Novosphingobium sp. G106: one gene and its partner. The protein of the gene in region 1 interacts with the protein of each later gene in a pairwise test. Links are inferred from orthologs where the notes say so. Each region holds a gene or a part of one and is shown in the gene's direction. Other genes may lie near its edges.

Region 1 (6,969 bases):
ACGCCGACGGTCTTGACCGGCAGCAGCACGGCGAAGGCCTGCCAGATCGCGTCGTAGAGCCCGGCGTTGTGGATTTCCTCGAGATAGACCGCATCGGCCTTGCGCAGGATGTCGCAGCGCTCGCGCGTGACTTCGCCGGGGATGCGGATGGCGAGGCCCGGGCCGGGGAACGGATGGCGGCCGACGAAGATCTCGGGCAGGCCGAGCTCGCGGCCGAGCACGCGGACTTCGTCCTTGAACAGCTCGCGCAGCGGCTCGACGAGCTGCATGTTCATGCGCTCTGGCAGGCCGCCGACGTTGTGGTGGCTCTTGATCGTCACCGAAGGGCCGCCGGTGAACGATACGCTCTCGATCACGTCGGGATAGAGCGTGCCCTGGGCGAGGAATTCGGCGCCGCCGATCTTGTTCGCCTCGGCCTCGAACACGTCGATGAAGGTCTTGCCGATGAACTTGCGCTTCTGCTCGGGGTCGGTGACGCCGGCGAGGCCGTTGAGGAAAAGCGTCGAGGCATCGACGTGGACCAGCGGGATGTTGTAGTGGCCGCGGAACAGCGAGACGACCTGTTCGGCCTCGCCCATGCGCAGGATGCCGCCGTCGACGAAGACGCAGGTCAGCTGGTCGCCGATCGCCTCGTGGATCAGCAGCGCGGCGACGGCGCTGTCGACCCCGCCCGACAACCCGCAGATCACTCGGCCCTTGCCGACCTGGGCGCGGATTTCCTCGATCTTGGTCTTGCGGAACTCGGCCATCGTCCAGTCGCCCGAAAGGCCGCAGACGTGGCGGACGAAGTTCTTGAGCAGCCGGCCGCCGTCGGGCGTGTGCACGACTTCGGGGTGGAACTGCATCGCGTAGATGCGCTTGGCGTCGTTGGCGATCACCGCGAAAGGCGCGCCGGGGCTCGCCGCGACCGAGCGGAACCCGGGGGCGAGCTGGGTGACCTTGTCGCCATGGCTCATCCATACCTGGTGTGTCTCGCCCTCGCTCCACAGGCCGTCGAACAGCGCGCAGCGGTCATTGATCTCAATGAAGGCGCGGCCGAACTCGCCGCTATCGCCGAGCAGCACTTCGCCGCCCAACTGGTGCATCAGAGCCTGCTGGCCGTAACAGATGCCGAGGATAGGGAGGCCGCTTTCGAGGATCGCCTCGGGTATGCGCGGGCCGTCGGCATCGAGCACCGAGGCCGGCGATCCCGAAAGGATCACGCCCTTGGGCTGCATCCGCTCAAAGGCAGCCTCGGCCGAGCCGAAGGGTGCGATTTCGGAATAGACCCCGGCTTCGCGAACGCGGCGCGCAATCAGCTGCGTCACCTGGCTGCCGAAATCGACGATGAGGATGGAATCCGAAGGCTGTACGCTCATGTCGAGCAGTTAGGCGCGCGCGTGCTGGCTGTCCAGAGGGCTGGACGCTGGGTCCGGCCTGCTTTCCAGACCAATCCGAGGCGGCTCGTCGGTCCGCCGAAAGCACATGCTGCGGCATACTAACCAAGGTAACCTTTTTCTAGGACTTTTGCGTTAGAGAGCAGCTGTCGGAACGGAATTTCCTCGCTTCGGCGACGTTAATAAACGGTTTGCCGACGATTGCGTTTAACGCAACATCTATTGTTGCCTTTGCCCGTGCGAAAATTACTAACCTATGTATGTTGCGCTTGCGAAACGGGGACCAATTCCCATTTCGCAAATGTGATTTTAAAGGAGGAAAACATGGAACGCATCTATCGTGCGCTCGGTCTCGCGGTTGCCCTTGGCACCAGCGGTCTGATGTTCGCTTTGACGCTGGCTTGATGTCGGCGCATTCGGGCCGGCCTTGCGCCTGACGGCTGGATTTTCCAGACGCAGCGCAAGGCCGAGCCTCAGCCACTTAGAGTGGCAGCAGTAGCCCGCGATTTCGCGGGCTTTTCTGTGGATTTCAGGCGCGAATACGGGTTCCGCAAGCCCCCCCCTTCGTGCCTATATGCTGGTCATGGCCAGCACCCCCGAAAACACTCCCAACACCAATTCCTATGGCGCGGATTCGATCAAGGTCCTCAAGGGCCTCGACGCGGTCCGCAAGCGCCCCGGCATGTATATCGGCGACACCGACGACGGCTCCGGCCTGCACCACATGGTGTTCGAGGTGTCGGATAACGCGATCGACGAGGCGCTGGCCGGGCACTGCGACCTGGTGCTGATCGAGCTCAACCCCGACGGCTCGGTCTCGGTTACCGACAACGGCCGGGGCATCCCCACCGGCATCCATGCCGAGGAAGGCGTCTCCGCGGCCGAGGTCATCATGACCCAGCTTCACGCCGGCGGTAAGTTCGACAACACCAATGATGACAACGCCTACAAGGTGTCGGGCGGCCTCCACGGCGTCGGCGTCTCGGTGGTTAACGCGCTCAGCGAATGGCTCGAGCTGACGATCTGGCGCGACGGCGAAGAGCACTGGATGAAGTTCGCGCACGGTGATGCGGTTTCGCCGCTGGTCGTCCGCGGCCCCGCGCCCGAGGGCAAGAAGGGCACGCGCGTGACTTTCCTCGCCTCGACCGACACCTTCAAGAACGTCACCGAGTTCGATTTCGAGAAGCTCGAGCATCGCTACCGGGAACTGGCTTTCCTCAACTCGGGCGTGCGCATCCTGCTGCGCGACAAGCGCCACGCCGATGTGGCCGAGCACGACCTGTTCTACGAGGGCGGCATCGCGGCTTTCGTGAAGTACCTCGACCGCAACAAGACGCCGCTGCTGCCCGAACCGATTTCGATCAGTTCGGAACGCGACGGCATCGGCATCGACGTCGCGCTCGAGTGGAACGACAGCTACTACGAGAACGTCCTCGCCTTCACCAACAACATCCCGCAGCGCGATGGCGGCACGCATATTGCCGCTTTCCGCGCGGCGCTGACCCGTACGCTCAACAACTACGCCGAGAAATCGGGTCAGCTGAAGAAGGAAAAGGTCAACCTCACCGGCGAGGACATGCGCGAAGGGCTGACCGCGATCGTTTCGGTCAAGCTGCCCGACCCCAAGTTCTCATCGCAGACCAAGGACAAGCTGGTCTCCTCCGAAGTGCGCCAGCCGCTCGAGAGCCTGATGGCCGATCGGATCAGCGATTGGCTCGAGGAAAATCCAGCCAATGCCAAGCAGGTCGTCGGTAAGATCATCGACGCTGCTGCCGCGCGCGAAGCCGCCAAGAAGGCGCGCGAGCTGACCCGGCGCAAGGGCGCGATGGACATCGCCTCGCTGCCCGGCAAGCTCGCCGATTGCCAGGAACGCGATCCGAGCAAGTGCGAACTGTTCCTGGTCGAGGGTGACTCGGCCGGCGGCTCGGCCAAGCAGGGGCGCGATCGCCACTATCAGGCGATCCTGCCGCTCAAGGGCAAGATCCTCAACGTCGAGCGCGCGCGCTTCGATCGGATCATCTCGTCGAAGGAAGTCGGCACGTTGATCCAGGCGATGGGCACGGGTATCCGCGACGAGTTCAACCTCGACAAGCTGCGCTACCACAAGATCGTCATCATGACCGACGCCGACGTCGACGGCGCACACATCCGCACCTTGCTGCTGACCTTCTTCCACCGCCAGATGCCTGACATTATCCGCGCCGGGCACCTCTTCATCGCCCAGCCGCCGCTCTACAAGGTCAACAAAGGCCGCAGCGAAGTCTACCTCAAGGACGCCGCCGCGCTCGACCGCTACCTGGTCGAAGCCGGTTTGGCTGGCCGCGTGCTCGAAACCGCCGGCGGCACCCGCGGCGGCACCGAGCTCGAAGGCCTGGTCGAACACGCGCTACGCCTGCGGAGCCTGATGGGCTTCGTCCCGCGCCGCTATGATCCGGCGATCGTCGAGGCGCTGGCCATGGCCGGCGTGCTCGATCCCGATCTCGACCGCGCCGGCCGCGAGGCCGCGCTGGCCCGCGCCGCGACCTGGCTCGACATCGGCGAGCGCGACGCCAAGTGGACCGCGCTGATGACCGAGAACGGCGACGTCACCGTTCAGCGGCTGTGGCGCGGCGTGACCGACCACCATGTGATCGAAGCGGCGTTCCTCACCAGCGCCGAAGCGCGCAAGCTGGCCCGCCTCGCCGGCGAGCAGGCAGAAGTCTATGCCTCGACCGCCAAGCTGGTGAAGATCAGCGCCGCCGCGGAAGAAGTCGTCGAAGCCGAACCGGCGATCGAGGATGAGGGCGAGGTTCAGGAGAATGCGCCTGCTGCCCGCCCCGCCAGCAACGAAGGCGCGATCACGCGACCGTCCGAACTGCTCGACGCCGTCCTTGCCATCGGCCGCAAGGGCCTGTCGATCGCGCGCTACAAGGGCCTGGGAGAGATGAATGCCGAGCAGCTCTGGGAAACCACGCTCGACCCCGACCACCGCATCCTGCTGCAGGTCAAGGTCGAGGACGCCGACGTTACCGACGAGATCTTTACCCGGCTGATGGGCGATATCGTCGAGCCGCGCCGCGACTTCATCCAGGAGAATGCACTCAACGTGGCCAACCTGGACGTGTGATTTCGGTTCGGCGGCGAAGTCTTATGGCTGTCATATTCGCACTTCAGGAATTGCGGGCATGATCCGTCGCCTCACCGCTGTCCTCGCCTCGATCTTGCTTGTCTCGGCTTGCGCCGCACCGATGGTCTCGCGGCCTGGTGGTGCGGCTGCAAGCGAACCCGTTACCGTCGGCATCATCGCGATCAACGATTTTCACGGCGCGCTCGAGCCGCCCAAGCAGTCCGTCTTCGTGCCGACGGGCAAGGGGCCCACACCGACCGATCCTTCGGGCACAGTCGGCGTGCCGGCGGGCGGGGCGGCCTGGCTGGCTTCGGCGATTGATTCCATCCGGGCCAAATATCCGAACCACGTGACCGTCTCCGCCGGCGACATGATCAGCGCTTCGCAATTCGCCTCATCGCTCTATCTCGATGAGCCGGCGATCGGTGTGATGAACCGCATCGGCGTCGACTTCAACGCCGTTGGCAACCACGAGTTCGACCGCGGTCCGGCCGAGCTGCTGCGCATGCAGAACGGCGGCTGCGAGAAGAACACCGTGCGCGAACCTTGCCAGCTCGAGCAGTTCAAGGGAGCAACGTTTCGCTACCTTGCCGCGAGCACGCTGACCGCGGACGGCAAGACGCTGTTCCCCCCCGACCGGTCTTAAGAGCTTCGGCGAAGGCGCGCGCAAGGTGACGATCGGCTTCATCGGCCTGACGCTGAAAGGGACGCCCGACCTGGTCTCGCACGATCGCATTGCCGGCCTGACTTTCGCCGACGAGGCGGACACGATCAATGCCGCGGTGCCCGCGCTCAAGGCGCAGGGCACCGACGCGGTTGTCGTGTTGATCCACCAGGGCGGCAAGACCGATGAATTCTCTAACGTCAGCGGCTGCCAGAACCTGAAGGGCGAGATCGCCGGCATTCTCGACCGGCTCGACACGCGCGTCGACGTCGTCGTTTCTGGCCATACGCATTGGCCCTATGTCTGCGACTACGCCAAGATGAACCCGGCCAAGCCCTTTCTGCTGACCAGCGCCGGGGTCTATGGCGAGCTGGTGACCGACATCACACTGTCGATCGATCCGGCGACGCATCGCGTGGTCGGCAAGCGCGCGACCAATGTCGTCGTCCAGTCGCAACCCTACACCGCCTCGCGCGGACCCGTGCCCAACAACGATGTCGTGCCGCGCTTCGAGCCTCGCGCCGACATCAGTGCCTATGTCGGTCGCTACGTCGAGGCGGCGAAAGCGTTTTCCGAGCGGCCGATCGGCAAGCTGAGCGGCCCCTCGCAGCGCCGCGAGATCGGCAATGTCGACTATGGCGGCCCGGCGGGCAACCTGATCGCCGATGCCCAGCTCGCCGCAACCAAGAGCGCCGGCGCACAGATCTCGTTTATGAACCCCTTCGGCATCCGCGCGCCAATCGTACCCAGCGCCGACGGCAGTGTGACCTTCGGCATGATCTACCAGACGCAACCGTTCAACAATGACCTCGTCACCTTCACGCTAAGCGGGGCCGAGTTGAAAGCCGTGCTGGAGCAGAGCTTCGCCGATTCCGGCCCCGAGCAGTTCCTGACGCCTTCGGCTGGCTTCAGCTATACGGTGGACCGTCAGGCCCCTGCCGGATCGCGGGTATCGGCCATGTCGCTGAACGGGACGCCGGTCGATCCGGCAACCGACTATCGCGTAACCGTCAGCACGTTCCTGGCCAACGGCGGCGACGGCTTCAGCGCTTTCGACAAGCAGCGCAATGTCGTGCTCGGTCCGACCGACATCGACGCGCTGGAGGCCTGGATCAAGGCAGTTCCGGTCCGCCAGGTGCCGACCGAATCGCGCGTGTTCGAAGCCAAGCGCTAGAAGCCGGCACCCTCCGGCCAGCCGGACGCGGTGAGGCCCATGACCTTGAACAGCGCGCCCATCTGCTCGGGATCGACGAGCCGATCGCGCGCCACGGCAACCGCTTCCGCCCGCGCGGGCACCGCGCGCGCCAGCGCCTCGGCCCGTGCATCGATCCCGAGTGCCCGCAACCAGACGCCTTGCTCTGCGATGCCGAGCCGTCGCGCGCCGTGGCTCTTGGCAACTTCCGCCAAGGTCGCGAAATCGACGAGCGCGGTTAGGTCCGCCTCGCCGGGATCGGCGAAGGGATCGACCTTCCGGTGCGCGCGCACAGCCTGCAGTGTCGAGCCGGTGCGGAATTCGGCATGGCCATAGTCGATGAACAACGCCGCTCCGCCCTGCGCGGCCAGCCTTTGCGAAACCTCGCCGACCACCGTCGCAGCGCCGGGGCAGGTCTCGATGATCGTGCCTGGCGCGGCATCGCGCAGTGTCTCGGGCAACGCCGCGTCCATGGGCCGGTCGCCGATCATTGGACGGAACCTGCCGTCCTCGCAGCCGACCATCCGCTCGCGCCAGCCGGCTTCGGCACGGACGAGCTGTCGCACCGGCAGCGCATCGAGGAATTCGTTGGCGACGAGCAGAATCGGCGCGTTCTCGGGCAGGCTCGACA
Region 2 (7,101 bases), 3.2 Mb from region 1 along the record:
AAGTCCGAGAGCCGATCGCCGCCGAGCTCGGCACCAGCGGCCGCACCGCCGAACGGGCGATGGAAGAGGCCGGCGTCAAGGTCAGCCTCACCAATCTGCGGACTTTTCCCTGCATCCGCCGCAAGGAGCGCGAGGGCAAGCTGCGTCTGCGCGGCGCCTTCTTCGCGATTTCGGAGGGCGTGCTGCACGTGCTCGATGAAGCATCGGGCGCTTTCGGACCCGTCATCTAGGCAAAAGAAAGGGCGGCAGTTTCCCGCCGCCCTTTCCATCATGCGATAGAGTGAAAGCTTACTGTGCGGCCGCAACCGGCGCCGCGCCGCCACCCTTCTGCGCGGCATAGGCCGACCACAGCTGGGCGATCGCCTTGCGCGGCCCCTGCACCTTGGCGAAGTTTGCCTCGGCCTCGGCAGCCTTGCCCTGGTCGGCCTGGGCAATGCCGATACGCGTCAGCATGCGCTCGTTGTCGGCACCCGGCTTGGACAGCGCAAGCGTATAGAGCGCCTCGGCCTTGGCGGCATCGCCATAGCTGAGGAAGGCATCGCCCGCACCCGCAACCGTCGCAGCCGAAGCATTGGCCGCACGCGCATCGCGCTCGAGACCCGGCAGCGAGGCGCGGTCGGCCGTAAGGCGGCCGGCGACGATGCCCTTGGCTTCGGTGACGAACGGATCGGCGGCGCGCAGCTTGCCCGCCGCAAGGCCGGAGTCGAGCACCTTCTGGGCTTCGCCGGGCAGACGGCGCGGATCGACCGCCTGAATATATTCGATGTAGTCGCGCTCGTTGTCGTAGGAGTTGGTCCGGCCCATCAGCCGCATTAGGTCGAGCGCTTCCTGCGACTGGTAGCCCGACAAGGCACGCACGACGTTGATCGATGCGTTCCAGGCCTTCTGCGAAGGATAGTTCTGCACGAGCAGGACGGCCAGATCGATCGCCTGTGCCGTTTGCTTGCCATCATAGCTCGCCTGCAGGGCGGTGCGGATCGAAGTCTCGCTCGGCTTGGTGCCTGCCGCCTTGGCCGCCGCAATGTCCCTCTGCGCATTGGCCAGCGCGGCAGCGGGGTTGTTGCTGCGGCGATAGGAATCGTTCAGCACCGCGTCGAGCTGCGGATCGGTGTAGCCACCGTCCTTGGCCTGCTGCACGTACTTTGCTGCGCTGACATAGTCATGCGCCTGATAGGCCGAGACGCCCGCGAACCAGGCGACCTTGCCCTGCATGTCGGGCGCGAGCACGCCGCTCTCGAGCATCATTACCAGGCCCTTGTACTGCAGCGCCTGATCGTTGATCAGCCCCGCATAGGTCTGAGTCATCTCACCCAGCTTGAGCTTGTCGCCGGGCGTGCTTGCCACCGCAGTCGCCGCATCGAGCTTTGCCTTGAAGCCGCCGCCAAGTGCGGCATCGACCTGCGCCACGGCCGCTGCTTTGGCCGCGGGATCCGTCGCCGCCCGCACCTGCTGGCTGGCAGTCTGCACCGCAGCATTCGTGCGCGCGCCGGTGATGGTCTTGTCGAGCTCTGCCGCAACCTTCGTGAAGGCCGGGGAGAATTCGATCTTCGGCCCGGCAGGCTGTTCGTTCTTCTTGGCGGCGAAAGCCGGCTGCGCGACGAAGGCGCCGGTAGCGACGCCCAGCGACAGGGCAAGCCCGAGGGCGGAGCGCGAGAAGGTGTTGCCGCGTTTCAGGCTGCTGGTGGGCGTCATGCGTCGTCTCTCCTAAATCCGGGGTCGCGGCCCTGGCGCCCGCCCCAAAATGAAACTTCCACTTTTGCTACTGGCGTCGAAACGGACGCTTTGCAACCAATCTGCCGCTAGGGAAGCACCGCTGAACGGCGATTTAATGCCATTAGTCGCATCGGTTCAGATTCGGTGCGGCAAATGTGGAAAACCGCCGCCGCATCCGACCCGCCGCCTCGCTCCCGCTGGCTTTCCCCGCACCCTTGGCCTAGGGCCACTTTGTAACCTTTCCCGGCAACAGAATAAGATAATCCGGCCTTGAGCGACGATTCCGAAAATCTAGATCCGCCTCACCCGCTGGGCGAGTTCCAGCGCGTCGACATCGTCGACGAAATGAAGACGAGCTATCTCGATTACGCGATGAGCGTGATCGTCAGTCGTGCGCTGCCCGACGTGCGCGACGGCCTGAAGCCGGTTCATCGCCGCATCCTGTTCGCCGCCCAGGAAGGCGGCATGGTCGCCGGCCGCCCCTACCGCAAGTCGGCCAAGATCGTCGGCGACGTGATGGGCAACTATCACCCGCACGGCGACAGCGCGATCTACGACGCCCTCGCCCGCATGACCCAGGACTGGTCGATGCGCGTGCCGCTGATTGACGGCCAGGGCAACTTCGGCTCGATGGATCCCGATCCGCCGGCTTCGATGCGTTATACGGAAGCGCGCCTCGCCCGCGTCGCGAACTTCCTGCTCGACGATCTCGACAAGGATACGGTCGATTTCGCCGACAACTACGACGGCTCGCGCAAGGAACCGACGGTCCTCCCTGCGCGGTTCCCCAATCTGCTGGTCAACGGCGCCGGCGGTATTGCCGTCGGCATGGCGACCAACATTCCGCCGCACAACCTGGGCGAAGTGATCGACGGCTGCCTCGCGATGATCGAGAACCCGGCAATCACCACCGAGGAACTGTTCGAGATCATCCCGGGGCCGGACTTCCCGACCGCGCCGATCATCCTCGGCACCCACGGCGCGCGTTCGGCCTACACCACCGGGCGCGGCTCGATCCTCCAGCGCTGCCGCCACGAGATCGAGGAAGGCCGGGGCGACCGCCGCTCGATCGTGCTGACCTCGATGCCCTATCAGGTCGGCAAGTCGGGCCTCGTCGAAAAGATCGCCGAAGCCGCCAAGGACAAGCGGATCGAGGGTGTTTCCGACATCCGCGACGAATCGAGCCGCCTCGGCGTGCGCGTGGTCATCGAACTGAAGCGCGACGCCACGGCCGAAGTCGTGCTCAACCAGCTCTGGCGGCACACGCCGGCGCAGAGCTCGTTCCCGGCGAACATGCTGGCGATCCGCGGCGGCCGCCCCGAGACGCTGGCGCTGCGCGACATCATCCTGTCGTTCATCGCCTTCCGCGAGGAGGTGATCACCCGCCGCACCAAGTTCGAGCTCAACAAGGCGCGCGACCGTGCGCACATCTTGCTCGGCCTCGTCGTTGCGGTGACGAACCTGGATCAAGTGGTCGCGATCATCCGCGGCGCATCCAACCCCGCCGCCGCCCGTGCCGCGCTGATGGCGCGCGAATGGCCGATCGGCGAGATCGCCCCCTATATTCGCCTGGTGGAAGCGATCGAAGAGGGCGAGGAAGACCTCTCAGGCTCGACCTACCAGCTTTCCGAGATCCAGGTGAAGGCGATCCTCGACCTGCGGCTCCACCGCCTCACCGCGCTCGGCCGCGACGAGATCGGCGGCGAGCTCGAGGAACTGTCCGTCTCGATCCGCGGCTATCTTGCCATCCTTGCCGACCGCGTCCGCCTCTATGACGTGATGCGCGAGGAACTCGTCGCGGTGCGCGAGGCTTACGCCACGCCGCGCGTCTCGCAGATCATGCCCGCCATGGACGGGATCGACGACGAGGACCTGATCGAGCGCGAGGACATGGTCGTCACCGTGACCATGGACGGCTATATCAAGCGCACGGCGCTCTCGACCTTCCGCGCGCAGAACCGCGGCGGCAAGGGCCGCGCCGGCATGGCGACCAAGGACGAGGACGTCGTCGCGACGATGTTCGTCACCTCGACCCACACGCCGGTGCTGTTCTTCTCGACCGCGGGCAAGGTCTATCGCCTCAAGGTCTGGCGTCTGCCCGAAGGCGGGCCGGCGACGCGCGGACGGCCGATCGTCAACCTGCTGCCGGCGCTCGACAAGGACGAGACCATCGCCACGGTGCTGCCGCTGCCCGAGGACGAGGCGGAATGGGGCAAGCTCCACGTCGTCTTCGCCACTGCCAAGGGCAGCGTGCGACGCAACAGCATGGACTCGTTCGCCAACATTCCCTCGAACGGCAAGTTCGCGATGCGCTTCGAGGAAGGCTCGGACGACCGGCTGATTGGCGTCGCGCTGCTCGAGCCCGACGACGACGTGCTGCTCGCCACCCGGCAGGGCAAGGCGATCCGCTTCGCCGGCGACGACGTCCGCGAGTTCCAGAGCCGCACCTCTACCGGCGTTCGCGGCATGGCGCTCAAGGGTGACGACGAGGTCATCTCGCTGTCGATCCTGCACCGCGTCGGCACCAGCTCCGAAGAGCGTGAGGAATACGTCCGCTTCGCTCCATGGAAGGGCGAAAAGGAAGGCGAACCCTCGATCCCTGCCGAGCGCATGACCGAACTCGCCGCCCGCGAGCAGTTCATCCTCACCGTCTGCGCCAACGGCTATGGCAAGATGTCCTCGGCCTACGAGTACCGCCGCACCGGCCGCGGCGGCCAGGGCATCACCAATATCGACAATATCGGCCGTAACGGTCCGGTGGTGGCGAGCTTCCCGGCAAGCCAGGCGGACCAGCTCATGCTGGTGACCGACCAGGCCAAGCTGATCCGCCTCGGCCTGGACTCCTTGCGCGTCATTGGCCGCGGCTCGGCCGGCGTGCGGCTGTTCAACGTCGCCGACGAGGAACATGTGGTCAGCGCCGTGCGTCTTGCCGATACGGGTGAAGAGGAAGGCGTCGAAGAAGATGCCGCCCAAGCGCCCGAAGTTGGCGGAGACGAAGGCGATGGCGCCACCAATGAATGACCGCCCGGCGGTCGCCTACAAGGTGCTGACGGCAGAGCAGATGGAAGCGCTGGAAGCCGACGGCACCTTCGCGGGAGCCCCCGTGGATTTAGCGGACGGCTACATCCATCTCTCGACAGCCGAGCAGCTCGATGAGACTGTCACCAAGCATTTCGCCGGTCAGGATCACCTCCACGTCGCGGCTGTCGACCTGCCTGTGCTGGGCGATGCGGTCAAATGGGAGCCGTCGCGCGGCGGAGCGCTGTTTCCGCATATCTATGCGCCGCTGCCGCTCTCGGCAGTGCTCGCCTACGGTCCGGTCGAACGCGATCATGACGGTAAGGTGAAACTTCCGGTCGCGGGCTGAGCGCTTCGGCGCTAAGGGCTCGGCCCATGCAATACGACGTTCATATCATCGGCGGCGGCCTCGCCGGCAGCGAAGCGGCTTGGCAGCTCGCGCGCCGGGGGCTTCGCGTGCGGCTTTCGGAAATGCGCGGAACCGGCGAGCGGTCGCCCGCGCATCAGACCGATGCGCTGGCGGAACTCGTCTGCTCCAATTCCTTCCGGTCGGACGATGACGAGAAGAACGCCGTCGGCCTCTTGCACCACGAAATGCGCCAGTGCGGATCGCTGGTCATGGCCGCAGCGGCCAAGGCGCAGGTTCCCGCCGGATCGGCGTTGGCGGTCGATCGCGACGTGTTCTCCGCCGAAGTCGAAGCCGCGCTCGCCGCGCAGCCCACGCTCGAGATCGTTCGCGAGCGGATCGATCGGCTGCCCGATGCGGGACTGACGATCATCGCTACGGGGCCGCTGACCGCCGAGGCGCTCGCCGGATCGATCGGCACAGCCACCGGGGCCGACAGCCTGGCTTTCTTCGACGCCATCGCTCCGATCGTCTATCGCGATTCCATCGACATGGACGTCTGCTGGATGGCCTCGCGCTGGGACAAGGGCGAGACCAAGGACTACATCAACTGCCCGATGACCAAGGAGCAGTACCTGGCCTTCCACGCCGGCCTCATCGCCGGCGAGAAGACCGAGTTCAAGGAGTGGGAAGCCAACACCCCCTACTTCCAGGCTTGCATGCCGATCGAGGTCATGGCCGAGCGCGGGGTTGAGACCTTGCGCTTCGGGCCGATGAAGCCGGTGGGCCTCGACGATCCGCGCACCGCCTCCGAGCAGTTCCCCAATGGGCGCTGGCCCTATGCCGTGGTCCAGCTACGCCAGGACAACAAGCTCGGCACGATCTGGAACATGGTCGGCTTCCAGACCAAGCTCAAGCACGCCGAGCAGGTGCGATTGTTCCGCACGATACCGGGACTGGAGAATGCGGAGTTCGCCCGGCTGGGCGGGCTGCACCGCAACACCTTCCTCAACTCGCCGGTGCTGCTCGACCGCCAACTCCGGCTCAAGACCGCGCCGCATGTCCGCTTCGCCGGTCAGATCACCGGCTGCGAGGGCTATGTCGAAAGCGCCGCGGTCGGATTGATGACAGGGCTGATGACCGCTGCCGAGATCGCCGGGCACGACTGGCAGGCGCCGCCGCGCACCACGGCCATGGGCGCGCTGCTGGCCCACATCACCGGCGATGCCGAAGCCGAGTCCTATCAGCCGATGAACGTCAACTTCGGGCTGTTCCCGCCACCCCCGCCCGAAGTGAAGAAGAAGCAGCGCAAGGAAGCCTACACCGCGCGCGCCAAGGTAGATCTAGACCTCTGGCTCCCCAGCCTCGTCGGCTAGGTCCTCGGCCGGCTGCGCGGGACGGCCGGCCTTTCGCACCGGCGCGCAGCGGCATTGCGGCTGCACCGCGCGCTTGGGTTTCGTAGTGGCGAACTCGGCGCGGTCGAGCTTGAGATCGCGATTAACATCCGCCGCCTTGAAGCGGTCCGAAGTGCGTACCGCCCATTCCTCGAAGCTCAGCAGATTGTTGTGATCGGTATCGAGCGCGCGGAAGAAGGCGGCGCGTGGGGCCAGCATCTCGTTGCGGGTGACTATAGCATCGCGATTTCGGTCGAGCCGGTCGAAGCGGCGTTGCTCGCGGGTGACTTCGTTGGCCTCGGGTGGGGCGGCGCCTTGCAGGCCCTTGCCGTCGGCTATGGGCAGTTCGTCGGTGGGCATGCCCGTAGCAAAAGCGACCTCGGGCGGCGGCGGCGCGCCGCGTTCGGTCGCCGCGCGGCCCTGCCACCAGAAGACGCCGGCGGCAACGAGCAGCAATGCAGCCAAAGCGCCGAGCAACATCCGGTTCATGGCAAGGCCCCCTTCCGAATTATACTAGCAGCGCGCTATCGCCCCAACAATCCGAGCCGCATCGCAGTCATGAGACTGACCGCCGAATGGCCCTTCTGCTTCCTCTGGGCCAGACCGTGGAGAACGGTCAACGGCCTAAGC

Evidence for each region. The genes of interacting proteins can lie anywhere in the genome.
Region 2: the proteins of gyrB (region 1) and gyrA interact in binary tests that used the Escherichia coli proteins (3 or more experiments, as listed by UniProt). The link is inferred for Novosphingobium sp. G106 from one-to-one orthologs.

The regions. Positions count from the first base shown.
Region 1 is NZ_JAHOOZ010000001.1:4,401,729-4,408,697, forward strand. What follows is about bases 1,574-4,720. They hold gyrB (DNA topoisomerase (ATP-hydrolyzing) subunit B), read left to right. Parts: upstream 1,574-1,959; coding sequence 1,960-4,482; downstream 4,483-4,720. Other genes in these bases: KRR38_RS37455 (hypothetical protein), read left to right, coding at 4,541-4,720. Outside these bases: guaA (glutamine-hydrolyzing GMP synthase), read right to left, coding at 1-1,358; more of KRR38_RS37455, read left to right, coding at 4,721-5,128; KRR38_RS21180 (5'-nucleotidase C-terminal domain-containing protein), read left to right, coding at 5,154-6,320; KRR38_RS21185 (class I SAM-dependent methyltransferase), read right to left, coding at 6,317-6,969. UniProt on the Escherichia coli protein: DNA gyrase negatively supercoils closed circular double-stranded DNA in an ATP-dependent manner to maintain chromosomes in an underwound state.
Region 2 is NZ_JAHOOZ010000001.1:1,161,854-1,168,954, reverse strand. Bases 1,656-4,934 are described here. They hold gyrA (DNA gyrase subunit A), read left to right. Parts: upstream 1,656-1,983; coding sequence 1,984-4,734; downstream 4,735-4,934. Other genes in these bases: KRR38_RS05510 (DUF952 domain-containing protein), read left to right, coding at 4,727-4,934; KRR38_RS05520 (hypothetical protein), read right to left, coding at 1,656-1,692. Also shown: more of KRR38_RS05520, read right to left, coding at 289-1,655; more of KRR38_RS05510, read left to right, coding at 4,935-5,080; methylenetetrahydrofolate--tRNA-(uracil(54)-C(5))-methyltransferase (FADH(2)-oxidizing) TrmFO, read left to right, coding at 5,107-6,453; KRR38_RS05500 (hypothetical protein), read right to left, coding at 6,421-6,960; KRR38_RS05495 (squalene/phytoene synthase family protein), read right to left, coding at 6,996-7,101. UniProt on the Escherichia coli protein: A type II topoisomerase that negatively supercoils closed circular double-stranded (ds) DNA in an ATP-dependent manner to maintain chromosomes in an underwound state.